4 regions of the Pseudoalteromonas sp. PA2MD11 genome follow, and region 2 is predicted to be linked to each of the others. Evidence: predicted binding sites of a transcription regulator. Region 2 holds the regulator's gene; each other region holds the start of a gene.
What was found. The regulator sigma-54, encoded in region 2, starts transcription at its own class of promoters, with help from an activator protein. The targets are predictions, from matches to a motif close to GTTGGCACGNNNNTNGNNT.
Positions count from the first base shown of each region.

Region 1: ISP07_RS15800 (EF-hand domain-containing protein) is a predicted target of sigma-54. The motif match lies at 1,366-1,384, and genes of this name have one in related genera.
Region 3: dps (DNA starvation/stationary phase protection protein Dps) is a predicted target of sigma-54. The motif match lies at 1,926-1,944, and genes of this name have one in related genera.
Region 4: ISP07_RS10955 (FlgO family outer membrane protein) is a predicted target of sigma-54. The motif match lies at 3,104-3,122, and genes of this name have one in related genera.

Region 1 covers NZ_JADKNF010000015.1:85,381-92,741, reverse strand. The annotation lists gene rluB (23S rRNA pseudouridine(2605) synthase RluB) at 1-87, opposite strand, end outside; gene scpB (SMC-Scp complex subunit ScpB) at 84-674, opposite strand; gene ISP07_RS15800 (EF-hand domain-containing protein) at 805-1,326, opposite strand; gene ISP07_RS15795 (exonuclease III) at 1,533-1,964, opposite strand; gene xthA (exodeoxyribonuclease III) at 2,208-3,017, shown strand; gene ISP07_RS15785 (energy-coupling factor ABC transporter permease) at 3,014-3,664, shown strand; gene ISP07_RS15780 (putative RNA methyltransferase) at 3,661-4,458, shown strand; gene yfbV (terminus macrodomain insulation protein YfbV) at 4,455-4,901, opposite strand; gene ISP07_RS15770 (acetate kinase) at 5,192-6,406, shown strand; gene pta (phosphate acetyltransferase) at 6,411-7,361, shown strand, end outside.
Region 2 covers NZ_JADKNF010000012.1:50,961-58,321, reverse strand. The annotation lists gene ISP07_RS13650 (KpsF/GutQ family sugar-phosphate isomerase) at 1-676, shown strand, start outside; gene kdsC (3-deoxy-manno-octulosonate-8-phosphatase KdsC) at 680-1,231, shown strand; gene lptC (LPS export ABC transporter periplasmic protein LptC) at 1,228-1,782, shown strand; gene lptA (lipopolysaccharide transport periplasmic protein LptA) at 1,772-2,293, shown strand; gene lptB (LPS export ABC transporter ATP-binding protein) at 2,290-3,015, shown strand; gene ISP07_RS13625 (RNA polymerase factor sigma-54) at 3,122-4,618, shown strand; gene hpf (ribosome hibernation promoting factor) at 4,646-4,933, shown strand; gene ptsN (PTS IIA-like nitrogen regulatory protein PtsN) at 4,937-5,389, shown strand; gene rapZ (RNase adapter RapZ) at 5,390-6,235, shown strand; gene ISP07_RS13605 (HPr family phosphocarrier protein) at 6,249-6,521, shown strand; gene mgtE (magnesium transporter) at 6,733-7,361, shown strand, end outside.
Region 3 covers NZ_JADKNF010000001.1:571,757-579,117, reverse strand. The annotation lists gene ISP07_RS02480 (GGDEF domain-containing protein) at 1-236, shown strand, start outside; gene corA (magnesium/cobalt transporter CorA) at 323-1,279, shown strand; gene dps (DNA starvation/stationary phase protection protein Dps) at 1,340-1,858, opposite strand; gene ISP07_RS02465 (HPP family protein) at 2,085-2,504, opposite strand; gene ISP07_RS02460 (CC0125/CC1285 family lipoprotein) at 2,671-3,135, opposite strand; gene ISP07_RS02455 (anti-sigma factor family protein) at 3,147-3,839, opposite strand; gene ISP07_RS02450 (RNA polymerase sigma factor) at 3,836-4,327, opposite strand; gene ISP07_RS02445 (S8 family serine peptidase) at 4,498-5,784, shown strand; gene ISP07_RS02440 (surface lipoprotein assembly modifier) at 5,781-6,695, opposite strand; gene ISP07_RS02435 (hypothetical protein) at 6,743-7,361, opposite strand, start outside.
Region 4 covers NZ_JADKNF010000008.1:133,920-141,280, forward strand. The annotation lists gene ISP07_RS10935 (thymidylate synthase) at 1-386, shown strand, start outside; gene galU (UTP--glucose-1-phosphate uridylyltransferase GalU) at 413-1,294, shown strand; gene ISP07_RS10945 (SPOR domain-containing protein) at 1,723-2,232, shown strand; gene ISP07_RS10950 (SPOR domain-containing protein) at 2,306-2,914, shown strand; gene ISP07_RS10955 (FlgO family outer membrane protein) at 3,155-3,748, shown strand; gene ISP07_RS10960 (FlgO family outer membrane protein) at 3,763-4,437, shown strand; gene ISP07_RS10965 (FlgO family outer membrane protein) at 4,441-5,106, shown strand; tRNA gene ISP07_RS10970 (tRNA-Arg) at 5,216-5,290, shown strand; gene ISP07_RS10975 (alpha/beta hydrolase) at 5,651-6,607, shown strand; gene ISP07_RS10980 (zinc-binding dehydrogenase) at 6,650-7,361, opposite strand, start outside.

The DNA of each region.
Region 1 (7,361 bases), on a different contig from region 2:
ATCGATGTATTTTTCCATTTCACGACGTGAACCCACGCCAGCACGGGCTAATACTTTTTGTAACTTTTCAGTTTCTACATTACTCATTCAGATAGTTCTCTCACAGAAGGATCGCTCAATAACTGGTTGATTTTACTCTCCTGAAGTTCAGGTAACGGCGGTAATTCATCTAAACCAGCTAATGAAAAATAATCTAAGAAAGCGGATGTTGTGGCATACAACGCTGGGCGTCCAGGCACCTCCTTATGGCCAACAACCCTAACCCACTCTCTTTCTAATAAGGTTTTAATTATTCCTGAGCCAACAGCAACCCCCCGTACTTGTTCAATTTCACCACGGGTAATAGGTTGTCTATAGGCAATCAAGGATAACGTTTCTAGTAGTGCTCGTGAGTATTTAGGTGCGCGCTCTTGCCATAAGTTTGCCAGCCAAGGCGCTAAACTAGCGCAGGCTTGAAACCTGTAACCGCTGCCTACTGCAACAAGCTTAATGCCTCGGGTTTGATAATGCGTTTGAATTTGTTCAATTGCATTATTAATGCGCGGCATAGATACGCTTAAATCAGCTAATACTGTCTCTTTTAAATGACGTTTAGACACAGGTTTTCCAGCAACAAAAATCGCGGCTTCTATGATTTCGACTAACTGTTCATCACTGATACGTTTTGTGGCCATCGCTACTAAAGGTCATTTTAAATCACTAACGCTCTATTATGACAGAAGTCGGCCAAGGTTGGAAAAATTATTGTAAAAAAGCCAGTGTAAAACACTGGCTTTGGGGGATATTTACGAATGAATATTGAAATTAGCTATTTTTAACCATTTCAAGGGCATCATCTTCGGCAACGTCGCTGCCATATTTGCTAATGTAATTAACAAACTCAGTGCGGCTTATACGCTTATCTTTGTTGCTATCCATATAGCCAAAGTGATTTGCGATATCGTCGTCATCGGCTTCTTCAATTGAAACATAACCATTTTTGTCGTTATCTAACGATTTAAAGTCATTTTCGATTGGGTCAAATTTAGCGATTTCAGCTTTAAATGCTGATTCAGATACCTCACTATCAGCTGCCACCTTGCCTGTATTTAATTGCATGTAGGCATTAAATTCAGTACGGCTGATTTGCTCATCCATATTGGTATCAATGTTTGAAAAATGCTCCCAAATTGCATCATCGTCAGCTTCTACCTTAGAGATATAGCCGTCATTGTCATTATCTAGACTGCCAAAATCGCTGTCGATTTTTGCTAAAGAGTTACTTGCAGAACATGCTGAAAGACTTAGTGCTGCTAAAATTGTAGATGCTAAAGTTAACTTTTTCATAAGACATTTCCTTGTAGTCGATTAGATTCAGTTAGACTATTTCAAGTTGAATGCCAAAATGCCTTATTGACTAAAATCAAGCACTTACAATCTAGTTAAGTTACTGTTAAGCCTATGATTTAGCAAGCTTTTCATAGGTTACTGTAATTTTTTCATAAAAAAAGCGCTCCGAAGAGCGCTTTTTACAAATAACTATACTGTCGCTATTAGATAGCTGCGTTTTGGTAACGCTTAACGAAGTCTGTTACTGCTTCGCCATTACATTTTAACGTGTCTAAGTTACCAATTTTTTCACGCACAGGTGTTAAACCTTTTTTAAGTGCAGTGATGCAAAGTTGAGTTTCTTTTTGCTCATTTTTAGCAAACACTTCAATCGCTGCTTTTGCTACTTCTTGTGATTGTGCTTTTTTTGCAATTTCACGGATGTCAGTACCGTTACATAAAATGCTTTTTGAAAAACGTGACATTGAAATGCCATGCTTTGCTGCTTCTTTACGTGCAGCGGTAAACCCTTCGTTTGCACTTAAGCTACATAACTTCGATTCAAGACTGTTATCAGCTGAAAAGTAGTGCGGGTTGCTTGCTAATGAGCCAAATGAGATACATGCAAGAGAAAGCATCACTAATTGTTTTTTCATGGTTTACCTTTAAATAGTACATAATATGAACGGATGGTTTTCGCGCATTATATAAACAAAAATAAGCAGATCAACTGAATTATTTATTTAATTTAATAATTAATAGTGAGTTAACAATGTTTTTAAATTAAGCAGCAATTGATCAACATTTACCCAATTTGATTTTCGTAATTAGCTCATGAATAAGCCCTAGTTTGATGATAGAATTGCGCTAAACACTGAAACAAAAATAATAGGTGCACCATGAAGGTAATCTCATTTAACATTAACGGCCTGCGCGCTCGTTTACACCAATTGCAAGCCGTAATTGATAAACATCAACCAGATATTATTGGCTTACAAGAAATCAAAGTACATGATGAGGCCTTCCCTCTCGAAGACGTACAAAAAATGGGTTATCACGTTTATTTTCACGGTCAAAAAGCACATTACGGCGTGGCAATGTTATGTAAACAAGAGCCAAAATCAGTTGTTAAAGGCTTTGCAACCGATACCGACGAATCACAACGTCGTATGATCAGTGTTACCGTGACACAAGAAAATGGTCGTGACCTAACGGTGATGAATGGCTACTTCCCACAAGGCGATAATATTGCCCACGAAACTAAATTCCCTTATAAGCGTCAGTTCTATAAAGATTTAATGACTCACTTAGAAGATAACCACACGCCAGAGCAAGATGTTATTGTGATGGGCGACATTAATATTTCACCGACCGATCTCGACATTGGTATTGGTGAACCAAACCGTAAGCGCTGGTTAAAAACAGGTAAGTGTTCGTTCCAACCTGAAGAGCGTGAATGGTTAAGCACGTTATTAAACTGGGGCTTTAAAGATACCTTCCGCGAACTTTACCCAGAAGAAACAGAGCAATATTCGTGGTTTGATTACCGCTCAAAAGGTTTTGATGACAACCGCGGTCTACGTATTGATGTGATCTTAGCAACCCCTGCTCTTGCTGAGCGTTGTGTTGAGTCTGGTATTGATTACGAGTTGCGCGGTATCGAAAAACCATCTGATCATGCGCCAATTTGGTCAACATTTAACGCATGATAGACACACTGCAATGGCAGCTCCCATTGTGGAGCTGTGTGGCTATAATAATTTGGCTCAGCTTTGATAAACAAAGCCTGTCACATTTGCTGGCAACACCGATAAGACAAGTGGGTGTGCTCACATGTGCTTTAGTACTTGCGGTACTGTGGCGCATTAAAGCGGGGATATTGCCAGGCCTCGAATTGCATATTTTAGGGGTTACTGCAGTGACCCTAATTTTAGGTTGGCGGCTGGCTATTTTTGCAAGCCTTCTTGCAAGTTTACTCTTGGTATTAGTCGCTCAGTTGCCAGTATCAATACTGCCAGTGCATTTATTGTTTACTGCTTTTTTACCTATTACATTGAGCTATTTGTGTTTTGTAGTTTGCTATAGCTACCTGCCTAGACACTTTTTTATTTATATCTTTTTATGCGCGTTTTTAACCGCTGCTGTTATCGCCTGTATTAAAATACTTACCAGCGGTGTGTTTTATTACTTGCTTGGTGATTACAGTTTTATTGAGATTTCAGAAAATTATCTGATTCTGTGTACCATAATTTGGTTTCCTGAAGCAATGCTCAATGGCATGGCCATTACCTTGATGATCACCTATCGCCCTCATTGGGTTAAAACCTTTTATGATAAGGACTATTTAGACTCATGAGTCTTCACTATCACTGCCCGCTTTGCAAACTTGAACTTACTCTAAACGACAAAACTTACCGTTGTGACAATAACCACAGTTTTGATATCGCCAAAGAGGGTTATGTCAATTTACTTCCCGTGCAAAATAAAAAGTCGAAACAACCGGGCGATAACCTTGAAATGGTGCAGGCTCGCCGCGCTTTTTTAAGTGCCGGACACTATTTGTTTTTACAGCAGTCTTTAGCTGAGTTAGTGGCATCTCTCGAACCAAGTTCAGTGATTGATTTAGGCTGTGGTGAAGGTTTTTATACTCAAGCTATAGCTGCACAGTCGAGTGCCGATGTATATGGTGTTGATATATCTAAGCCCGCGGTCAAATACGCCGCTAAGCGTTACGAAAATGCGCATTTTAGTGTCGCGTCGATTAGCCAAGCCCCTTTTGCAGATGCGCAGGCTGATGTGCTTGTTAGTGTGTTTGCCCCTTTATTTGCACAAGAACTTGCCCGCCTTGCCAAGCCGCAAGCTAGTTTAATTGTTGCAAGTCCTGGCCCTTGGCACCTTAAAGAGTTAAAAGCGTTTATTTATGCTGATGTAAAACCGCATACAGAGATAGAACCACCAGCAGGCTTCAGCAAAGAGTCGATAAACTTGTTAGAACAGCAGGTGCTGTTGTCTGTCGAAGAGATTAAACATTTAATTATGATGACGCCTTTTGCATGGAAATTCCGCCCGGAGCATTGGCAGCAGATTGAGCAGCAAGGCCCACAAAAAGTAACGTTATCGTTTTATGTGAGCCAGTTTGTTCGCGATTAGAAGTGTTCTTTAGTGAAGGCTTTATCCATTTTTTCGAACATATCTTTTAATAATTGAGCTAAATCAGTATAGCGTGGTTTTTCAGTCGTTAACTGTGACTGATAACCATGCGCCTTCATTTTACTGTGCAGCTCGGTGTACCAACTTAGCATTGCTGGCTCTAAACGCGTTTCTGCACGGCGGCCTAGCCACAACAAACCTTGCAGCGGTAGTGATAAAAAGAAAAGCGCGATAGTGATAGCTTGTGGAAAATAATCACTACCTAAGTAATTCACTTGCATAAATACGGTCAGCATTGCCAATATTGGCATCACTGTAATTGCCAGATCAGTGGCCTTGATCACTCTAAATTCGGCAAACAATGGAGCGAGCTCTTGTCGCATCGGCCATTTTTTAGCGTACTGACGACCTGTTTGCACTTGTGACATGACACCTTTTTGCATCATCACTCCTAGGGTTTTCAACTTGTTTCACAACCGAGTGTAACACACTCCCGGATACAATCCCTGCAAAACCTGTCCTAGTTTTAATACCAAATTAATGGTTAGGAGACTAACGTTTAAAGTCTAAATGAGATAAAATGTTATCGGCTTAAGTCAACCAGACTTTAGTATAATTACAGCCTAGCTTTGTTAAGTGTAGCAACAAAATACTTATTTACTATACTGGCAAAGAATTCTAATTATCAAGCCTTAATATACACTGACTGATATCGTACTTTTAGGACCTAGCTATGTCGACGCCCCTTTGCTCACCACAACATGTTTTAGTACTGAACTGTGGTAGTTCAAGTTTAAAATTTGCCATTTTAGATGCCGCCACTTCTGACGAAGTTATTTCTGGTTTAGCTGAGCGCCTTGGCTCAGACACGCCTTCAATCAAATATAAATATAATGGTGAAAAACAACTTATTGAGCTTGCAAAGGACCAAGCCCACGATGCAGCCATTGCTGAGCTTGTGAAGCTAGTTAATGAGTTAGGCCTTGCGGATAATTTAATTGCTGTGGGTCATCGTGTTGTACACGGTGGTGAGCATTTCACTGAATCTGTGCTTATCGACGATGATGTACTTGCAGCTATCGAAAAAACAGCCGCACTTGCACCACTTCATAATCCTGCAAACTTATTAGGCATTCGTACTGCACAGCAAGCGTTCTCAGCGCTGCCGCAAATTGCTGTATTTGATACAGCATTTCATCAAAGCATGCCAAATATTGCTTACTTATACGCCCTGCCTTACTCGCTTTATAAAGAGCACGGCGTAAGACGTTATGGTTTCCATGGTACAAGCCATTATTATGTTGCAGGTGAAGCGGCTAAATTGCTAGGTAAAGAGCGCGAGCAAACCAATGTGATCAGTGCGCATTTAGGTAATGGTTGTTCAGTGTGTGCGATTAAAGATGGTAAGAGCGTTGATACCAGTATGGGCCTTACACCGCTTGAAGGCTTAGTGATGGGCACGCGCAGTGGTAGTATCGACCCGGGTTTATTTACGTTTTTAACTCAGCAACTTAATTATTCAGTGCAAGAAATTGATGACCTACTTAATAAGCAAAGTGGCTTGTTAGGTATTAGTGAATTATCAAATGACTGTCGCACTATTGAAGAAGCCGCTGTTGAAGGCCACCCGCAAGCGAACCTTGCTCTCGATATTTTTTGCTACCGTTTAGCAAAACAAATCGCTGCATTCTTAGTGCCTGTGCAACGCCTTGATGCGCTTATTTTCACCGGTGGTATTGGTGAAAACTCAGATATCATTCGCGACAAAGTGATCACCCAATTAGGCTTTTTAGGCCTTGAGTGTGACGAAGCTGCAAACTTAGCGGCACGTTTTGGTAAAGAAGGCTTAATTTCAAAAGGCCAAGCGCATGCTAAAGCGTTTGTGATCCCGACCAACGAAGAATGGGTTATTGCTAACGATGCAGCCCGCATTGCAAAGGAGGGTTAAGTAAATGGCACGTAGAATTATGTTGATCCCTATTTCGACTGGGGTTGGTTTAACATCTGTTTCTGTTGGTTTAGTGCGTGCGCTTGAGCAAAAAGCACTTAAAGTGAACTTTTTCAAACCCATTGCGCAGCCACGCTCTGGCGATACAGGACCTGAAAAGTCGACGCAAATCGTCACCCATGGCTCGCCAATTAATCCACCGACACCATTTGAGCTTAGCTATGCAGAGCAAATGATTGGTGATGGTAAAGGCGACGATTTACTAGAAGAAATCGTAGAGCGCTTTGAAAGCACTATTAAAGAAGACGAAATTGCTATTATCGAAGGTATGGTGCCAACACGTCGTCAGCCATATGCTGGTCGTGTAAACCGTGAAATCGCGCAAACACTGGGTGCTGATATAGTTTTTGTTTTAACACCTAGTAACGACAGCAATGACCAAATTGAAGACCGTTTAGAAATCGCCTCAGGCAACTATGGCGGTGTTAACCACCCTCGCGTGTTAGGCTGTATTTTCAATAAAGTTAATGCACCTCTAGATGACGAAGGTCGTGCCCGTGCAGACCTTGTTGAGGCCCATGAGCCTGAGCAACTTGAAAACGAATTAAACCGTTTAGCATCACTGCCTATTTTCAGAAAACACCCATTTAAGTTATTAGGTTCAATCCCGTGGGATTTCGACCTAGTGGCGCCGCGTGTGCGTGATTTATGTGAATACCTAAAGGCTGAAGTTATTAACGAAGGCGACATGGCTCACCGTCGTTTACGTCGCGTTACTTTCTGTGCTCGTACTGTATCGAATATTTTAAGCCACTTTACCCCGGGTGCATTACTGGTAACTCCGGGCGATCGCTCTGATGTACTTGTTGCCGCTTGTTTATCGGCTATGAATGGTACCAAGCTTGGGGCTATTTTATTAACTGGTGGCTTTAAACCTGAAGATCGCATCATGAAA
Region 2 (7,361 bases):
TTCAGGTGAGACCAGCGAAGTACTCAGTATTATCCCTGTTATTAAGCGCATTGGCGCAAAAATGATTTCATTAACAGGCAACCCAGACTCAACAATGGCAAAACTGTCTGATGTTCATGTGTGCATCAAAGTTAGCCAAGAAGCGTGTCCGTTAGGCCTTGCCCCAACGGCAAGCACCACTGCAACCTTGGTTATGGGCGATGCAATGGCGGTTGCGCTACTAGAAACCCGAGGTTTCACTGCCGACGATTTTGCACTTTCGCACCCGGGTGGCAGCTTAGGTAAACGTTTATTACTTACATTAGATGATGTGATGCACGCAGGCGACGCAACGCCAATCGTTAGCGAAACCCAAAGCATCAAAGATGCATTGATTGAAATGTCAGCCAAAGGCCTTGGTATGACCGCAGTGATTGGTGCAGATGAAAAGTTAGCCGGGTTATTCACTGATGGTGACTTACGCCGTATTTTAGAACAGCGCATCGATATCCATAACACGGCAATTAGCCAAGTGATGACCCGTTCATGCACAACGGCTCGCCCTGACATGCTTGCGGCTGAAGCTTTAAATATTATGGAGCATAAACGTATTAATGGTTTAATTGTGGTGGATCAAAGCAACACACCAATTGGTGCCCTTAATATGCAAGACTTATTAAAAGCAGGAGTTCTCTAAGCAATGACATTCGCCGAACTATACCAGCCCCTGAGCCCTGATGTGAGTCAGCGTGCTCAAAAAATAAAACTATTAATCTGTGATATTGATGGTGTTTTTTCTGATGGTCGAATTTATTTGGGTAATAATGGCGAAGAGCTTAAAGCATTCAATACTAAAGATGGTTTTGGTATTAAAGCACTCATTAATAGTGGCTTTGAAGTGGCAGTGATTACTGGCCGCCATTCACAAATAGTTCAGCAGCGAATGACTAGCCTAACAGTTCAGCACATTTATCAGGGACAAGAAGATAAGCTGATTGCTTATCAAGAGTTAAAGGATAAACTGGGGCTGACAGATGAACAGATTGCCTATATTGGTGATGATGGTCCAGACTTACCAGTTATGGAAAAAGTTGGCTTTGCTGTCGCAGTAAACGATGCACACCCGCTTATCAAGAAGCTGGCTCATTACACCACATTATTACCGGGTGGCTTTGGAGCCGTGCGTGAATTAACTGATTTACTGATGTTAGAAAACGGCAAGCCGTTAACTAGCGATGGAACCAGCGCATGAATATAGCCCGTATTTTACTGAGTATTGTTTTTGTCTGTTGCATGGTGTGGTTATGGTACCCGTACTTTAACCAGTCAACTGATACAATAACTAGTGAAGACGAGATCATCGCAACGCCTGATTACACTGCCGTTGCTCTAAAGCAAACAGCTTATGACGAGCAAGGTAAAATTAGTCATAAAGTGGCAGCTGCAAAAATGGAGTTGTATCAACAATTAGGGTTTACCTTTTTTGAACAACCTATTTTTACTATTTATAGCGATCAGCAAGTTTGGCAAGTAAGAGCCAAAGAAGCTACTTTATACGAAAATGATCAGCTGATTTTTGAAGGGGATGTAGTTGCTAAAAACTTAACCCATAACGGTATGATCGAAGATATAAAAGCAGAAAATATTAATGTCGACATTGATAAAATGACGATGTTTTCAAAGCAACCTGTAACACTAACAGGACCGAATTTAAAAATTACCGGTAAAGGCTTAAAAGCCGATTTAAAAGCCGAAATTGTTGAGTTAACTAACCATACACGAACCATATACTATGACCAATAAACTGAAGAAATTACTCCTGATCCCAAGCTTATTGATTGCCTTTTCGGGCGCAGCTGCCGAGCAAACAGGCGCTCAAATTAGCATTAGCTCAGATCGCCAAGTCGGTAAACTAAAAGATGGCGTTGGCATATTCGAAGGTAACGTAGAGATCGTGCATGGTGATCGTCGCATTACAGCTGAGCGACTTGAGGCACATGGCGGTGACACCGAAGGTACAGTCGAATTAATTATCGCTACAGGCAAACCAGCTTACTTCGAAGAAAAGCAAGCTGATGGCACCGTGATGAGCGCCAGCGCCGAAGAAGTTCGTTATGATGTTGCGAAACGCTTCTTAACACTCAATGGCGAAGCTGAAGTCACTCAAGCGGGTCAAAAAGTAACGGCAAAAAGCATTACCTACGATATGGCTCAACAGCTGATCAGCGCAGAAAAAGACGAAAACTCAACAGATCGTGTACACACTATTTTAGTGCCTGTAGAAAATAAAAAAGACGATAAAGGCCAACCATGAGCACATTAAAAGCAGAGCTTTTAGCTAAAAGCTACAAAGGCCGCCAAGTGGTTAAAAATGTCGGTCTTGAAGTTGAAGCGGGCAGTATTGTTGGCTTGTTAGGGCCAAATGGTGCAGGTAAAACAACGACCTTCTATATGATTGTAGGCCTCGTACCAAGCGACAAAGGAAAAATAAGCATTGATGATAACGATATCACGCTTTTGCCAATGCACAGCCGTGCGCGCTTAGGTATTGGTTATCTACCACAAGAGTCGTCTATTTTTCGAAAATTAACAGTTTACCAAAACTTGATGGCCATATTAGAGACCCGCAAAGATCTTAACAAAACAACGCGCGAAGAGACGCTTAACAACTTATTAGATGAATTTAGCATTCAACATATTCGCGATAGCCAAGGTATGGCACTGTCAGGTGGTGAACGACGCCGCGTTGAAATTGCACGTGCATTAGCCGCTAATCCTAAATTTATCCTTTTAGATGAGCCTTTTGCTGGTGTTGATCCTATTTCGGTGTTAGATATAAAGAAAATTATTGAGCACCTAAAAAATCGTGGTATTGGTGTACTTATTACTGACCATAATGTTCGAGAAACCCTTGATGTTTGTGAAAAAGCCTACATTGTTTCTCATGGGGAGCTAATTGCATCAGGGACACCTGAGCACGTATTAGCTGACCAAACTGTACGTGATGTTTATCTAGGCGAGCAATTTAGGCTGTAACCATTACGCCACCGACTAGAGCATCTGCTAGACTTATACAACGACAATAAATCGATAACAGTGTCTTCACCGTTACCGATAACTTAAAAAGGATTGTTAGGGATACATGAGGCAATCATTACAGCTGCGCATGGGCCAGCAACTTACAATGACTCCACAACTGCAACAAGCCATTCGCTTGTTGCAGCTCAGTACATTGGATCTCCAGCAAGAAATTCAAGAAGCGCTTGATAGTAATCCTCTGCTTGAAGTGGAAGAAGCGGATTACAACGAAGAAAGCATCGGTAAGAATGAGCAAAAAGCGGAGTCTGACGATGTACAAGTCAGCGCGTCTGCCGACGAAGCACCTAGCGAATTCGAGCAAGAAAGTAGTGATGCTCTGAGTAAGGATACGGTTAGCGATGACTTAGCTATGGATATTACGTGGGATGAGTACATGAGTGCCGCCCCATCAACATCGTCTGGGCCAATGCCTGAAGACGAGTCTATTTACCAAGGTGCTTCAACAGAAACACTGCAAGAATATTTAATGTGGCAACTACAGCTCACACCATTTAGTCCTACCGATGAAGCGATTGCCGTTGCCATCGTTGAAGCTATCGATGACTCAGGTATTTTAACGGTTAGCTGCGAAGATATTGTCGAAAGCTTTAATCAAAATAATGATGAAGAAGAAATCGAACTAGATGAAGTTGAAGCTGTCTTAAAAAGAATACAGTTATTCGATCCAGTTGGTATCGGCGCGCGAAGTTTACAAGAGTGCCTGTGTATACAACTTCGTCAATTCGATGCCAATACGCCATATTTAGCTGAAACTAAAATGGTTTTATCTGAGCATATCGAATTATTAGCAAGTCGCGACTATCGCACTTTAATGAAAAAGACTAAGCTTAAAGAAAACGAGCTTAAAGAAGTGATGACGCTCATTCACAGCTTAAATCCTAAGCCTGCGGATAGCATAGTACGCGAAGAATCTGAGTACGTTATACCTGATGTATCAGTGAAAAAAGTGAAAGGCCGCTGGGTAGTCGAGTTAAACCCAGATTGTATGCCAAAGATTAGAGTGAACAGCCAATATGCGGCGATGTCTCGCTCTGTTAAATCAAGTAGCGACAGCCAATTTATTCGCTCTCACTTACAAGAAGCAAAGTGGTTTATTAAGAGCTTAGAAAGCCGTAACGATACGCTTTTAAAAGTGACCAACTGTATCGTTCAACAACAACAAGCTTTCTTTGAGCATGGCCCTGAGGCAATGAAGCCGATGGTGCTAAATGATGTTGCTGAAATGGTCGAAATGCATGAATCGACGATTTCACGGGTAACAACGCAAAAATATATGCATACCCCACGGGGTATTTTTGAGTTGAAATATTTCTTCTCAAGCCATGTCAGCACCGAAAATGGTGGTGAGTGTTCTTCTACAGCAATACGCGCTTTAATCAAGAAGTTAGTCGCTGCAGAAAACTCAGCTAAACCATTGAGTGATAGCAAAATTGCAGATATATTGGCTGAGCAAGGAATTAAAGTAGCTAGACGTACAATTGCAAAATATCGTGAGTCTCTAGCAATACCTCCGTCTAATCAGCGTAAGAGTCTGATTTAGACGTTTTACATAGAAGGAAAAATGCTTATGCAACTAAATTTAACTGGTCGTCATGTAGAAATCACTGATTCATTAAGAGACTATGTAAACACTAAGTTCGCAAAACTAGAAAGGCATTTTGATCATATTAATAATGTTCATGTCATTTTAGATGTAGAAAAATTAAGCCAAAAAGCAGAAGCAACTTTACATGTAAACGGAGGCGAGTTGTTCGCTTCTACAGAACATCAAGATATGTACGCAGCAATTGACTCATTGATCGATAAACTTGATCGCCAAGTCATTAAGCATAAAGAGAAATTAGCTCGACATTAAATTATGAAACTTAGTTCACTTACTAATCAGGACTGCAGCAAAGCTGCGGTCCTTTTTAATAGCAAAAAAAGAATTCTTGAGTATATTAGCGAGTTAGCTCACCAGCAGTTTCCTCATTTATCTCAACAAGATATCCTAGATGCTTTTCTGAACAGGGAAAAGTTAGGTAGTACAGGTATCGGCCGAGGAATAGCTATTCCCCACGGTCGAATGAGTGGTGCTGATGAACCTCATGCATTTATTATTGTCAGTGAATCTCCCATCAATTTTGATGCGATAGACAATCGTCCCGTTGATATTTTTGTGGCACTCATCGTACCAGATGGCGATTGCCAGTTGCACTTGAAGACCTTGTCAACAATTGCTGATAGACTTAAAGATAAAGATTTTTGTAAACAGTTGCGAAGTGCTACAAGCGATCAGCAACTATTTCAAGTAATTGCATCAGAGGCATAAATGGAATTAATAATTATCAGCGGTCGCTCAGGCTCGGGCAAATCGGTCGCTTTACGAGTTCTTGAAGACTTAGGCTACTACTGTGTTGATAATATTCCTGTCAACCTACTGCCTTCGCTCGTGCGAAGTGTTTCTGATAATTATGACAAAATTGCCGTCAGTATCGACGTACGTAACTTACCGAAAGAGCAGCAAGAGTTTAATGATATTCTTGAGTACCTGCCAGGTTTTGCTAACCCAACACTATTCTACCTAGATAGTGATGATCAAACCCTAATCAAGCGTTTTTCTGAAACTCGCCGTTTGCATCCATTATCGATTGATTCTTTACCGCTTGATCTTGCCATTAAACAAGAAAAAATCCTGCTTGATGTGCTGATCACCCGCGCTGACTTTATGATTGATACCACTGATTTGAGTGTTCATCAGTTAGCAGAATCAATTCGTGAAAAGATTTTAGGTAAGAAAGATAAAAAACTGATTATTACGTTTATGTCGTTTGGTTTTAAGCATGGCATTCCAAAAGAAGCTGACTACGTTTTTGATGCACGCTTTTTACCGAACCCACACTGGGAGCCTGATTTAAAGCCACTAACCGGCCTCGATCAGCCTGTCAGGGATTATTTAGCTAGCCACAGCATAGTGCAAAAGTTCACTTGGCAGATTCAAACCTTTGTACAGACTTGGTTGCCACATCTAGAGCGCAACAACCGCAGTTACCTAACCATTGCAATTGGTTGTACAGGAGGCCAACACCGTTCTGTTTACTTAGCGCAAACAATTGGTGAAAGCTTTTCTAAAACTCATGCTAATGTAAAAATTCGCCACCGCGAACAAGATATCTAACTAGGCACCAACAATGCACGCTGAAGATACCTTTTTAATTCAAAACAAACTTGGCTTACATGCTCGCGCTGCGACTGTTTTAGCGCAACTAGCACTGCAATTTGATGCCAAAATTACACTTTTTCAAGATGAGAAAGAAGCTGAAGGCGACAGCGTGTTAGCGTTAATGCTCCTTGAAAGTAGTCAAGGAAAAGAGGTTCGTGTTGTATGCGAAGGTCCTGACGCTGACGCTGCATTAACGGCAATCGGCGAATTAATTGCGCAACGCTTTCACGAGCAAGAATAGCATTTGCTAAGACTTCAAGGTTTACGGTAAACTTACTTCGGATATTTAAAATTCCCTTTAAATATCCTACTTTTATATCGCTCGCTTTTCTAAATTACAAAACTCTTAATAAATTTATCGCAGTGCGACGATATCTCTGCAAATACACTACAAAGCAACTATGCTGTATTTGCATAGCCTATTTAAACTTTTTTCAGTTGTAAGGACGCCAATGCCAGAAGCCTTTGAACAAGATTACCCACTACAACAACTCAAACAAGTGACCAAGTCACTCAATAGTGGTCAATTTGTTCAAGTGCGCGGCATGTTAGCCAAAACGGCACCTTGTGATACAGCCCTTTTACTTGAGTCTTCTCCCCATAAAATTCGTCGTATGCTTTGGCAGCTGGTTGACCCAGATGTCCGTGGTGATGTTCTAGAGGAACTCTCTGAAGATGTACGTCTTGGCATTATTGCCCAGATGGAGCCTGAGCACATTGCTGCTGCTACAGAAGATATGGACGACGATGACTTAGGTGAGGTTTTACGTAGTCTTCCTGATACCGTATATCAAGACGTTGTTAGCGCGATGGACTCGCAAGATAGAGAAAGGGCAACTCAAGCGCTTTCTTATCAAGAGCGCTCAGCCGGAGCCCTGATGAACAGCGATACGGTAACCATTCGTCCAGATGTTACCCTAGATGTAGTTTTACGCTATTTACGCTTACGAGGTGAGTTACCAGAGGGTACCGATGATTTATATGTAGTTGATAAACATAACTGCTTTTTAGGGGCGCTTTCGTTAACCACGCTACTGACAAGTCCTTCTGATAAAGTTGTTCGTGATTTAATGGATGAAGA
Region 3 (7,361 bases), on a different contig from region 2:
TAAACACGCGAGTGGTAGAGGCAAAACAGAAGCTAGAATTGCTCCGTAAATCTGTCGCAAAGATGACAATTAATTACGCTGAGCAACCGCTAAAGATTACAGTTAGTTTAGGGGTAGCTGATTGGGACCGTTCTCATGAAGAAAACTTAATATCTTTAATGAAAAGAGCTGATAATGCACTGTATAGCGCTAAATTATCTGGGCGAAACCAGCTTGCATTTGCCAAGCTATTTTAATGGCTTGCTCCATAAAAACACTGATATATTGTTTGTCTTTGAAACACCTAAATTCTTTAAATAATTTTATTTTTTAAGTAGGGCGCATGTTACGATTTTTTTCTATAGACCAAGGTGTGATAACAGAAACAGAGCCAGCTGCTGATATGCCTCTTGCAACCGCTATTAAGAATGCCCATTGGATTGATACTATAAATCCGACTGAAGAAGAACGACAAGCGCTGGCAAGCACCCTTAATATCACCTTACCCGGCGCTGATGATGTTGAAGAAATCGAGGCCTCTTCCCGTTGTTTTATCGACCATGAAGGCTTGCATGTGCATGCGCTTTTCATGTCACCAAACGAAGGGCGCTTTAACACGGTAACCGTAGCTTGTTTGTTACAAGACAACTGTTTGCTGACAATCCGCGATGATGAACTAGCTGATTTTCGTCTATTACGACTACGTGCTCGGAAAGGGCAAGTGGCGTGTGATAATCCAAAGCAACTTTTGGTGACTTTATTTGACCAAAAAGTCGAAAACCACGCTGATATGCTTGAAGACATGCATCATCAGTTAGAAAAACTTAGTGCCTATGTACTTGAAGAGGATGACTCTGACTTAGAAGAAGCCGTTAGCCGAATTTCTCGCCTTGAAGATAATAACGGTAAGGTGCGTTTATGTTTGATGGATACGCGCCGGAATATTTCGTTTTTACTGCGCCACCTAGGAGCGCCGACAGAAGACCGCGAATCACTACGTGAAATTGTACTCGATATTGATACCCTTATGTCTCACTGTACATTTTTGTTTGATAAGGTGAATTTCTTAATGGACTCGACTCAGGGTTTTATTAACATCGAACAAAACCAAATTATCAAAACCTTCTCTATCGCCTCAGTGGTGTTTTTACCTCCGACCGTTGTCGCCAGTATCTATGGGATGAATTTTAACAGTATGCCTGAACTGCAATGGGCATGGGGTTACCCGTTTGCAATTGGCATTATGTTGCTGTCTGGCTTTGCACCTTACTTGTTCTTTAAACATAAAGGTTGGCTGTAACAAAGCATTAAAAAGCCCAGCAAATGCTGGGCAAGGGGTCTTCGGATAGACCTAGGGGGTTTAACCTTTCAATTCGCCGGTAGACGATTCAATATGCGCACGAACAAACCATTGGAATTGTTCTAAATCAGCCAGTTGGCCGGTGATCATATCTTCAGAAACTGGGTCTAGCTCACCAAGCTTATCGATAGCTGCACGGTGGTCTTTATTAACACCGTTATACACTTTATCAAGCGCTGTTAGGTGGTCAGTAACTAAGCCTTTACCAATTGAATAATCTTGCCAAGTACGGCGTTCTACAATTGATTGAGGTGTGCCAACAGGTACGCCGCCCATGGTTGCAATACGCTCTGCAATCGTGTCAGTCATCTCTTGCACTGCGCTTACTTGTGGGTCTAACATTTCGTGTACACCAATAAAATTAGGACCAACAACATTCCAATGAATGTGTTTTAAAGTGAGGTGTAAATCGATTAAAGCGACCATGCGTTGGTCTAGAATAGCAATCGTGTCCGCTGCAGCTTGGTCTTTAACACCCGGTGCTGTAAATTCTGCGATTTTTGATGATGAATTACTCATTACTCCTCCGAGATTATTTGTAAATTTCCTTTCGCTTTTAATCTAAAAAGCATGTGTAATTACACAGAAGCAAGCGTTGTGCCTAATAATTTTTAAATTATAAGATTCTGAATTTAAAGGGTTAATTTTATTTAAGTCTTGAGAGGGGGGATACTAGCTAAGAAGAAGTATGAAAACTCTGCACACCTTCTGTAAAAAATTCAGTGTGCAGATACAAAGTTACGACTTAAGAAAGCAATGCAGCTGCTAAACGAACAAAATCAGATGAAGTTAGAATGCCCACTAGGTTGTTATCTTTATCAACCACAGGCATGCAGCCATGACGGTTTTCAACAAAAAACTTAGCAACTTCGTGAAGCGGTTGCTCTGGCGAGATGCTGGTAAAATCGGTAGCCATAATATCAACCACTTTAGTTTGCTTTTCCTTGCGTTCGAGGGCGCTGGCGCTGTAATTCGCCATGATATTCATTACCTGAGCAATCATGATTTTTTGCGTTAACATGCCAACCAAACCACCGTGCTCATTGATCACGGGGATATGACGAACATTTTTCTCTTTCATTAGATTATGAGCATCATGCAGGGTATTTTGCGCGCTAATAGCAAATGGGTCTGGCGTCATTAAATCACTAACTAGGTGTGTCATGGCTACATCCTTACAATTAATCAAGTTGTGGTAAGTTTAGCGCTTATCTAGTTAATTTCACTTAAGTGAGATCAAAGTATTAGTGATTAACGGTGTAATTACTTATGCAGTTCAGCCGTAGGTAAAAAGATGTAATGAGGATAATTTTTACCTTTAAATATTAATTTTATGAATTATTAGCTTGTTCAATTAGCGTATAAGCATCATGCGCTTTCTCACTTGGTTTTATGCCTTTTCCTAAAATGATTGTTAATTGTACGACTATTGTGCGCTCTAATAACGTTGACTCATGCAGTGCTGGCGAAGTTTGACTTGTGCAGGTTAATAAACCGCAGTGTGCTCTTTGCTCAAAACGTGGTTTGTTAGTGGGCTTGGCGCGTTCAACATCAACTGCCTGCTCGGCAACGAGAAACCAGTCATAACCGGTGTCTATCGTAATGTTGGCGGCTTGCAGCATACTTTGCTCAAGCGCTGAGCGCTTTGAACCGTGACGAGTCTCGTATTGAAGGATATATTGATTATCCGCAAGCTGCTTAGTTGTTAGGCCAGGAATGTTTTTATCATTCGAATGTTGGCTGCTGGTGCAGCCAATTAATACAATGGCAAAATAAGCTAATAATACGTGTTTCATGATTGTCTCGCTTATTGCCAATGGCTAGTCAGTGCTTGTTGTTCGGCGTTACGGTCTAACGGCTGGCCTTGAATGTGCTCGTCGATGTAACTATCAAGCGCAGGTGTTTTACTTGCTAAGCGATAGCTTTGGCTTGACATTGCGCGTTGCTCGCTTGATGCATGAAGCTGCCAAATTCCTTGTTGTTTACAAGCAATATGTGTTTGCTGGGTAGTTTTAGAATACAGCGTGTATTGGCGGCAAAAATCGCCATTAGTATTAACAAAGCTAAGCTGTGCAGTTAGGCTTCTGTTTGTATCTATTACCGTGTTGTCGCCACTCAGTTGTTGATCTAATGCGTTGGCAATGGGTTGTTCCAAACCTTGTTGTTGAACAAAGCTAGCAATAGCGACTGTAAAAAGCACCGCAATACTTGCTGCAACGGCCATTTGTTTGCGACCAGCTAGTTTAATTTGCTGCCATCTAGATAGCGAAACGACATTCTCTTTATTATGTTGCTCGATTGTTTGTGCAAGTTCATCAGACAAGGGGATTGCATCAATCTGTGCTGCGTGTTGTTTAACGAGCATGTCAACTTCAGATAGTTCAGCTAGGCGTAAAGCGAGTTGCTCATCTTCAGCAATTGCATTACGTATTGCGTCCATTTCGTTTGCTGGTAATTCATTGTCTAAAAAAGCACTGAGTGTTTGGTCATCAATCTTCATGCGTTTTCCTTAGTGAAATCAGGCTTAATTAATTGATAAAGTGCAGCTCTGGCTCGTGACAATTTACTCATCACGGTGCCAACAGGTATCTCGAGGGTGTGCGCAACATCTTTGTAAGCCATACCTTGCACTGCCACGAGAGATACTATAGCGCGCTGTTCATCTGGCAAACTTGTTAAAGCGTTATTTACTCGTTGCAAAGTCTCTTGGGTAGCGAAACTCTCTTGTTCATCGTCACAGACGGGTTCTTGAAGTTCAGTATTTTGAACTGCCTTTAAGCGCACTTTTTGCGAGCGGTATTCGTCGATCCAAACATTGCGACAGATCTTGAAAGCCCATTTTAGTGGTTCAATATCATCGGGCATGCCTTTTTGTAAAAGTTTCTCGATGGTCATTTGTACAATATCATCGGCATCTGCTTGATTGCCGGTAAGCGAAAATGCAAAACGTCGCAGCGCTGGTAATAAACTGGTTACTGTATTTGTCATAGTTTCCCTTATTGGTTAGGGCAAGGGCCGATTAATGAAATAACTCATCAATGATTCAGCCAACTCACACTACTATAACGGGCAAGAAAAAGTTTTATTCCCAATAAATGCAATTTTTCTTTCACTGAAACGTTATAGTAGTACCTAACTAAATGAGAAGTCACTGTAACATGAAATTGAAATCAGTCATTTTAAGTAGTTTGCTGTTTACTTCAAGTACGCTATCAGCTGCGATTATCAAGCCAATAAATGGTGTGATAGAACAGGTAGATCCTGTTATTAATCAACTTGAACCGCGCATAACCAGCCAAGTAGAAAGCATACGCAAACATGAGTTAATCGACGACGCAACAGCCATTGTGACCTCGCTACCCAAAAGGCTAGAGATACTCAATCAGTTACAGGCTCCTGCATTTGTTGAAGTCGACGTTGAGCATGGTTTTCGTGCAGTTGAAAGGCAATGGATAATACTGGCGAATGAACAGCATCAGGCAAAACTGTTGCAAATTGGCGCGCAAATTATCGTCACTAAACAATACACGTCATTGGGTTTGTCATTAATGCGGTTTGTTGTCCCGACCAATTACGATTCAAAAGCGCATTTGCAACGTTTACTTTCACTCGATGATGCAGCGTTATTGGATAGAAATCATATTTATCAAGCGCAAAATGGTTCTCAGCAAGATGCGTCTTCATCAAAGCTTACAGCAACGTGTGACTGGCCTGTGAAAATTGGCATGATTGATAGTGCGATTGATACGACTCATCCGGGATTTAGTAACACACAGATAAAAATGCAGTCATTTCTTGCAAATGACTTAGTATCCCCCGATTTGCACGGCACTGCGGTTGCTGGCGTTTTGGTAGGTAAGTATGGGCAGCTCATGCCGTTATTATCTGAGGCAACATTATACAGCGCGGCGGTGTTTTATCAGCAGTCTGATTTATCACAAGGGGCGACATTAGCTGCAATAGTTGAAGCACTTAATTGGTTGGTTGCTAACGAGGTGCCTGTTATCAATATGAGTTTTACTGGGCCCGACAACGCTATTTTAGCGGCCGCAATCAATGCTACAGCGGCTAAACAAGTAACTTTAGTGGCGGCTGCAGGCAATGAAGGACCTGCTGCGCTGCCACTTTATCCTGCGGCATACCAACATGTCATTGCTGTCACGGCACTAGATAGCCAAAACCGAATTTATCGCTGGTCAAACAAAGGTAATTATATTGATTTTGCGGCATTAGGCGTCAATGTCATGACGTTAAAAGCTGGGGGGGATCTTGGTCGGGAATCTGGAACCTCTATTGCCGCGCCGCGTATTTCAGCGGCGGCTGCATGCTTAGCGGCAAAGCCAAATGCTTCTCCTAAAAACATTTACCAGGCGTTACAGCAACAAGCGAATGATTTAGGTGAAGTAGGCAAAGATGCGGTGTTTGGACATGGCGTAATCGATTAAAAGCTGGCTTTTAATGACAGCGAAGCAATACTTTGGGTATAGGTGTTTGCTGCCAGCTTAGATTGATAATCGCCGTACTCTGCTTCAGTAACAATTTGCAAAGAGTCAAAAACAGAAAGCTGCCAAAATGCGCTGACTACACTGCGACTTTCATCCCGAGATGGCTCGCTTTGTGTAAGTGGTTGGTTGATAACTTCTTGGTAGTTTTTATCTTGATAGCGCCAGCTTAATCCTGCTTTATTGCTTATATCAAACGCTTTAAAACGATGAGTGATGCCTGTATTTAAACCCCAACTTTTAAAGTTAAATTGCTCTGAATCAGCATTTTCTTTATCTAAACTAGCGCCTAAAAGCAGCATCGTTTTACCCTGATTAATAAAGTAATACAGGTTTGAATCAAGCCCTAACCCTTTTGCATCGCGCATTGACTGTGTGGCGAATTGTTTATCTGATGCCCTAATTGCAGTACGCAGATAGGTTGTTGGATTAAAGTAATGGCCCACATACAAACTTGCTTGATCCAAGGTTAAAAATGTTTCTTTTGCTACTTTTGCTAAAGCGCCGTCATAACGAATACCGACATTAGTACCAGAAAGGCTATAGCTAGAATCAAGGCTGTATTGATGCAATGCCAAGTCATACTGATCAAGCTGGTGATAATTTGTTTGCTCGTATCGATAACTTGGTGTGAACTTAAGGTTGTCAGTTGCATGTAACTCAGCGCTAACGCCAGCTTTAAGTATTGAACCCGTATCACTTTGTGAAGAAATATCATCTAACTCTTTAATGGCTAAATCGGAGTTAGTCGTTAAGCCAATTTGTGCATCAGCATGAAAAGTTGCATCCGAAGCAAATACTTGAATGCTTGTGGTTAACGCACTTAAGGTGATGAGCTTATTAATTGAACGCATAATAATCTCCTAAAGGAGCGCCGGGGGATAACCCGGCACGCTATTGGTTAAAGGCCTAAGTTCAAGCTGTTTTGAATGTTATTAACGACTTCAGTAGTCGTCGCTGCGGATACTTGCTCAGCAACTTGTTGATTGACGCTGTTGCTAACAGTTGATGAAATGGTTTGCTCAACACTACTTTGTACAGAGTTCATTGCAGCTTGTTGTACATTACTAATCAGTGATGATTGCAGGTCATTAGTGATTTGCGAGGCCTGATTTAAGCCTGCTGTGCTTAGCTCACTTGGCTCTAAAGACGCTAATACATCTGTTTGCTGACTCAATTGATTTTGCATTGCGTTGGTTATGTTCGAATTTGTGTTAGCGACGGTCACATTACTAACAGCAGTTGACAGCATTGACTCACCTGCTAGCGCTACGGTATTAGCTGCTTGAGAAGCGCTTGATACTGAGTTTGTTAAACCAAGCTCGGGCATTGTTTCAGCAGGCTGCTGTTCATCGTTTTCAATCGTTGTTTGATTATTTGCTTGCCCGCTATTTGAACTTTCAGTATTCACACCAACTGATGAATTTTGTGTTGTTGCCGAGCCTGACAGTTGAGTTGATTGCATCATTGTCGTATTCGACGATGCTTGGTTTGAACTTGTCGAAACTTGATTATCACTG
Region 4 (7,361 bases), on a different contig from region 2:
GTTTGCGCCCTTGTATGCACACACATACCTTTTCTCTGTTAGGCGATACTCTATACTTAACATCATACCAACGTAGCTGTGATGTGCCGCTGGGTCTGAACTTTAATCAAATTCAATGTTTTGTGTTACTTGCTTTAGTTGCACAAATAACCGGACACAAACCGGGTAAGGCGTATCATAAAATAGCGAATGCGCATATTTATGAAAACCAACTTGAGTTGATGCGTGATGTACAACTTAAGCGTGAGCCTTTCGCGTCGCCAGAATTAAAAATAAACCCAAATATTAAATCATTAGAAGACATTGAAAGCTGGGTTACAAAAGATGATTTTGAAGTAGTAGGTTATCAGTGTCACGATGCAATTAAGTATCCGTTTTCAGTTTAAGAACAATAAAATTTAAGGAGAAATCAATGAAAGCAGTGATCCCAGTTGCTGGTCTTGGCACGCGTATGTTACCTGCAACAAAAGCAATCCCTAAAGAAATGCTTCCTATTGTTGATCGCCCGTTGATTCAGTACGTTGTAAATGAAGCAATATCAGCAGGAATTAAAGAAATTGTTTTAGTAACGCATTCAAGTAAAAACTCAATTGAAAACCACTTTGATACCAGTTTTGAGTTAGAAGCCACACTTGAAAAGCGTGTGAAACGTCAGTTACTTGCTGAAGTACAGTCAATCTGCCCGAAAGATGTGACTATTATCCACGTTCGTCAAGGTGAAGCGAAAGGCCTTGGTCATGCGATAAATTGTGCGGCGCCTATTATAGGTAATGAACCGTTTGTTGTTATCTTACCGGATGTGATCATCGATGATGTTGCGAGCGATCTTAAAAAAGATAACTTAGCTGAAATGATCCAGCGTTTTGAAACCACCGGTGAGAGCCAAATTATGGTTGAGCCTGTGCCGCAAAACGAAGTAGACAAGTTCGGTGTAGTAGACTTAGGTGATGTAACAATCAATCAAGGTGAAAGCGCCGCAATTTTGAATATGGTTGAAAAGCCTCCTATTGATCAAGCTCCATCAAATCTTGCTGTTGTGGGTCGCTATGTACTGAGCAAAAATATTTGGCCATTACTTGCAAAAACTCCAGCTGGGGCAGGTGATGAAATTCAATTAACAGATGCCATAGCCATGCTAATGGAAAAAGAAACGGTTGATGCATACTCTATGAAAGGTAAAAGCCATGACTGTGGTAGCAAAATTGGTTATTTAAAAGCCATCGTTGAATTTGCTTTACGACGTGAGGAATTCAAAGATGAATTGAGCGACTTCATAAAGTCGTTGGTTAAATAACCAATTCTATTTACTTAGTAATAAATTATGTTAAAAAAGTGCCTATATGGCACTTTTTTGTTATTTACAAGCAGCTGACAATTGTTGATTATTAACAAATTAGGGACTTTTCTGATATACCTTTGTCTTATAGGGTTGTTAAGATGAGTATGGTGATTAATTGCTCTAATTCAGTTAGTTAACTGAGTAATGAAAAGCATTAATAATTTTGCTGCAAATTGTTTATGTTATAAAGCTACTTTTTACTAACAACATGATTTGCAGCGAATTAAAGCACTAAACTGAAATTATAATAAAAACATAATGTTAGTGTTTATTTTCAATATCTTAAATTATCTTTTAGCTTTTGATGTACAGGTAAGTACTAACAGATAGTCTTCTTCAAAGTAAGAAGCAATTTTTTAACGGTACGTTTAAGAATCCTGATTATGAAAGATTACTTCAAGCCTTTTCGCTGCAGTATATACCTAATGGTGTTATTAACTGTTTCTGGTTGCAGTAATGAGCTGCTGCTAAGCTCTACCGTTAATTCTATGCAAAGTTTTGCATTTCGCTTAATCGATCCTATTTTTCAAATTAATGTAAAAACTAGTTCTGAGCTTCAATCAACGGCTACACAAAAAAATACCCTAGCCACTGCTGCTATATTAGCACCTACAAAACCTAATTATACTTTTGCGTTACAGTTAGCATCAGTTAGCTCTGAGACCGCAATAGAAGTCACCTTTCATAAAATGGCAAAACAAGCGCCTAGTATTTTTCAAGGTAAACCAATTTTGAATGTTGAAGTTGCAGACGTGCATGATAGAACTTTCTACCGCTTAAAGTTTGGAGGCTATAAGTATTTAAAAAATGCGAAAGCTGACTGCGCGGCTATTAAGCGACAAGGTATTGATTGTTGGGTTAGTAAATACACAGATAATCGAATTTATTTTTAGCGTCAAATATTCACTCTAAAGGTGGCATTTTTATTGCTAAGATTTAAGTCTGTTTTTTAGAATTGACGTCACCATGCATTTTTCTATTTTCTCTAAATATTTATTGTTAACCATCTGCTTAACTGCTTTAACAGCATGTATGATGAGCCAAGAACAAAGCCAGCCTGTTTATACTGAACAGCAGGTACAGCAATTTGCTGCCGAGTGGCAAAATCAACAGCCTAGCATTGAACGTCTTGCTGCAATGGAAAAAGACCTTGCGTTGTTAATCGAGGTACTTTCGGCTAATAGTGATTTAACTGCACAACCATCGGCATTTGAGCCGCAAAATGATGTGATCTATCACCAAAGTGAGCAAATACAATCTCAGCAATCATCATCAATCGACTCATTAGAAACGATTATTGCTGCAAACAAAGCAGCAGAAGCAGGTGTGCAATTAGGTTTATATTTAACGCCGAAAAAGGTCAGACATCAGGTCTTGAACCTTAAACGTGATTATCCTGCTGTTTTAAATGACCTAGATTTTCGCTTTAAAACTCGTGAGCAAAAAGGGGTAACCTTGTATGGATTACGAGCAGGTCCATTTGCAAATTATACTCAGGCGACAGCTTTTTGTGAGATAGCCAAAAGAATGGGGCAAACCTGTGTGACGGCACCGTTTCTTGGGCAGATGCTATAACCGCTTATTTAACAACAGAAGGGAATTGACCCTTCTGATAAACCATTCGCCTCCTCAAAAAATTAGCTACATCAGCCTACACAATTAAATCATTGTCTGAATGCAACGCTAGCTTATTGGTATTTTAGAAGTGACGTGTTCTTGTTACCACGCTTCGGCTTTTCATAATAATCCCATCAACAATAATACTTAGGCATAATTATTGCTTTGAACTTACTAAGTTTAGTGAGGATGGCAATTATGCGCCTGTTATTTTATTCAGTTTTTTTAGTGTTGGTGGGTTGTAGCTTAACTGAAGAGCCACAAAAAGCGCCCCCTAGAGAAACCCCAAAATCGCCGATGGCACCTTATACGGTGCATCAATACGTTGCTGATCTAAGTAGTCAGCTGAGCCGTATTCAAGGCCCTTACAAAGGCAATGCACGTATTGCTGTGACCAGTTTTTATATGGCTGATGGCTTAGGCACTGATTTGGCAGAAGATCAGGGCAGTGGCTTGAGTCAGCAAATTCAAGAAAGTTTATTAACGCAATTTACTCAGCTTGGTTTTCATACCATAGAGTATCGATTAGAAAATACTTTAAATTTGCAGCAATCGGCCGATAGTGTACTTAGTCGTGATGTAAATACCTTACGTCAACGTCAGAATATTGACTTTGTTATTACCGGCACACTGACGCGGCAACAACATGCCTATATAGTTAACGCCCGATTGGTAAATACCAAAGATCTGCGAATAGTCTCAGCAGCAAGCACCGAGATCCCTATCAATGTAATGTGGGGCGCTGAAAAAGTTCAGCAACGTGATGGCCAGTTGTATCGAAGCGAATATTAAGAGGAACTCATTTAATGAAACGTTTAATTTTAACTTTATGTTTGCCTTTTGGCTTTGGTTGCTCGTCAATGTTAACTGGTGATACAACTCAGCAAGATAATGAGCCTCAATTAGCTGCGCAAAGAGAAGTTGCCGCGCCGCATAGTAACGACAGTGTGTTTCAAACCAATCAGGCGGTGATGAATAACAGCACCTTTACCGCTGCACCAACGCGCAAAAATATTAATCACTATGTGCGTGGCATCATGCAGGACTTAGTTGAAAACTTGCAATATGTTAGCGATAACACGCCGGTTGCTGTTTCAAGCTTTGTATACCTTGATGCAGATTACAACTCAACGAATTTGCTAGGTAATCAAATTGCCGAAAGTTTCATTCATGAGCTTCACGCATTTGGTGTACCTGTCATTGATTTTAAAACCACTGATTACATGCGTGTCACACCAAGTGGTGACTATGTTTTCAGTCGTGATTATTTAGAGCTAAGCCAAGATCAAAACTTCAATTATGTATTGGCAGGTACTTTGGTTAATCATCAAAGTGGTGTGCTCGTTAATGCCCGCATTGTTGGTTTAGCAAGCAAAGCAGTTGTAGGGTCAGCGCAAGGTTTTATACCACAATCAGTGGTTGATGCCCTTGATAGCACCAACCGTAGTGATGGTATTACACTTAAACAAGCAAGTGAGTAAGCTATGAAAGGTTTTGTCTTAGCATCGTTAACGCTCGCGCTTTCTGGCTGCCAATTGCTGCCAGAGCAATCAGCAGAGCCGCAAAATACAGCCCAACATGCAACTGCATCAGCAAGTACTCAAGTCGATTATGTTGCTATGCTGCAAGCGCTTGAGCAAAAAGATATGCAGCAGGATAACGCTAACCATAGTTTATTTGTGCCTTATCAACATCATAAAACCGTTGTTAATTATGTCGAGCAAATGGCCCTTGAATTAGTGGATACCATGCAACAAGAAAGCGAGTTAGGAATAGCCATTACTAGCTTTGTTGATTTAGATGCGAGCCTAAAAAACAGCTCTCAACTTGGTAATCAACTCTCTGAAACAATGATGCACCAGCTGCAAAAATTCGGCTTTGGCGTTGTTGATTTTAAAGCGATGGATATCATTAGTGTGACCTCGCGTGGTGATTTTGTGATGTCGCGTGATATAGAAGAGTTAGCCGAGCGTCGCATCGCCAGCCATGTACTTACTGGCACGTTGATATATCGCCCTAATGGTGTTGAAGTGAATGCGCGAGTAATTAATTTAAACTCAAAGCTGGTTATTGCTAGCGCACAAAAAGTGATCCCATATTTTGTGCTGAAGAATGAGTCAATCAAATCAGCAACTGCTCGCGTTAACTAGCCTCATTATTTTACCGATCGGCTTGCTCTAAAGCCGGTTGGATTAATTTCTTGATTACCAAAGCCTTAGACCGTTATAATTTTCTGTAGCTTTACCTCAGCTTTTGAGTGGCCTCTTAGTTAAATGGATATAACGGCCCCCTCCTAAGGGGCAGTTACAGGTTCGATTCCTGTAGGGGCTACCAATAAAATCAATGGTTAGTCATGTTCTTCTTTGAAGCAGATTTGTAGCATTAAAGTTCCAAATCGATTGCCTAAATCAATATCCGATAAATTTGAGTGTTCTATTAAATAATACAGATTTCTTCATTCGAACAGTCTTCTTATCAAGTCGTTTTTTAGTGCTGCCAGCATTTCACTTACTCAACACTATGTCTATTTTCAATATTTAAAAACAATACGTTTGTCGTGTTCTTTACTGTTTTTCTTGCTGTTTGATTGAAATCTAAACTAATCATTATTTTGCAGATTAGTTTTAACCCCGCCTATAAAAGTGACAGGTTCTAACTATTTACTATGGCTAAAAACAGAATAAGGATATTGATATGTTGATTATTACGAATAGAAACATAAATAAATCAAACTTTAAAAATGGCGTAGGCGATCACAATGCTTTTGGTGACTACGCAAACGCTAAAGGACCTAATGAAGTTAGGCTCGCTCATGCAGATAAAGTAGAGGGAGTATGGCAAGTGCGACTAGTCACTGAGCCATCTAAAATCACAGAGAATAATATTCCCTCTAAAAAAGCATTTGCAGAAGTTCGTGAACGGCTCACTTCTTCAGGTAAAAACTGCGTTTTTTTTGTTCATGGCTTTAATCAAAGCTTTTATAAGAACTTAGAAAAGTCATTAGCATTAGAAAAAGAGCATGGGGTTGAGGTTGTTGTTTTTTCTTGGCCCTCTAATCCTGGAGGTTTTAAGACAAAAGAATACCGAAGCGCTAAGAGAAATGCACAGGCGTCAGTTGGTGCTTTGGATGCTACGTTGGAAAAGCTAGGTCATTACATGAAAGAGCCGTTTAATAAAGAGGCCCTTGAGGCATGTGATATTAAATTTACCTTTATGACATACAGTTTGGGGAATTACTTGTTTCAGAATTACGTTATCAACGCTTTATACGAAGCTGAAACAAGAATGTTTGATAACGTTGTATTGTGCCAAGCTGATGTTGATAACGCAGGTCATCAACATTGGGTAAATAATATAGAAGCTGGAAAACGAGTTTATATTACGATCAATGAAAATGATTGGGTCCTAAAATGGTCTGATGCGAATTTTCAAAAAGATCGGTTAGGAAGAACTGCTAGGAATTTGGTCGCTTCAAATGCTTTTTATTTTGACTTTACTGGCGGCCCAAATGTAGGAAAAACCCATGGCCTGTTCTATGAAAAGACAAATGATGTAGTTAAATCATTTTTTACAACTGTTTTAAATGGCGGTAGAGGTGAGGAGACTGATGGCTTAGTTTTTGATAGTAGGTTGAACGCTTATAGATTTTAGCTCTAAAATGAGGCTATTAATTTTTTAATAGCCTCATTAAAATTAACCCGTTACTTTTTCAAGCTCGCCTGTGCGCCATGGTTCAATGATGATTTTGATATGGTCGTTTGGTTTAAATAAGGTATCAAATGCACCTTGTACGCCGTCGATGCCGACTTTACCAGTACGCATTTTTTGCCATGCAATTTTGCCTGACGCGATGTTCTCAAGTGATTGTGCAAACTCTTCTGGTTGGTAGTAATAAGAGAAAATAAGGTCTAACTCTTTCACTGTGGCATAAGCAAAGTTAACGTTTAGTGGCGCGGTATGTACACCAGTTACAATGATTTTTGCTTTTGCTGGCGCACGTAAAATGTAATCGTTTAATAGGCGGCTTACACCAGCACATTCAAAAATAACCACCTTGTTGTTACCCGCAAGTGCTGCGGCTTTAGCAACTTCATCATCCTCCATCGGGTTAACATATTCTGTGGCGCCAAATTCAAGGGCAATTTGTTTTTTGCTCTCTTGTGGATCAGAGGCAACGATGTGTTTTACGCCTTGAAGCTTTAACGCGGCAATCGCGGCAAGGCCAATTGGGCCACAGCCAACCACAATGGCAACATCATCATTATTCATTTGTGCACGGTTCACTGCGTGCAGGCCAACAGCAAGTGGTTCTGTAATGGCTGCTGCTTCTGATGGAACAGCATCAGGAATAGGTAATAGCAAGGCTTCATCAACAATAAAGTATTCAGAGTAGGCACCATATAGC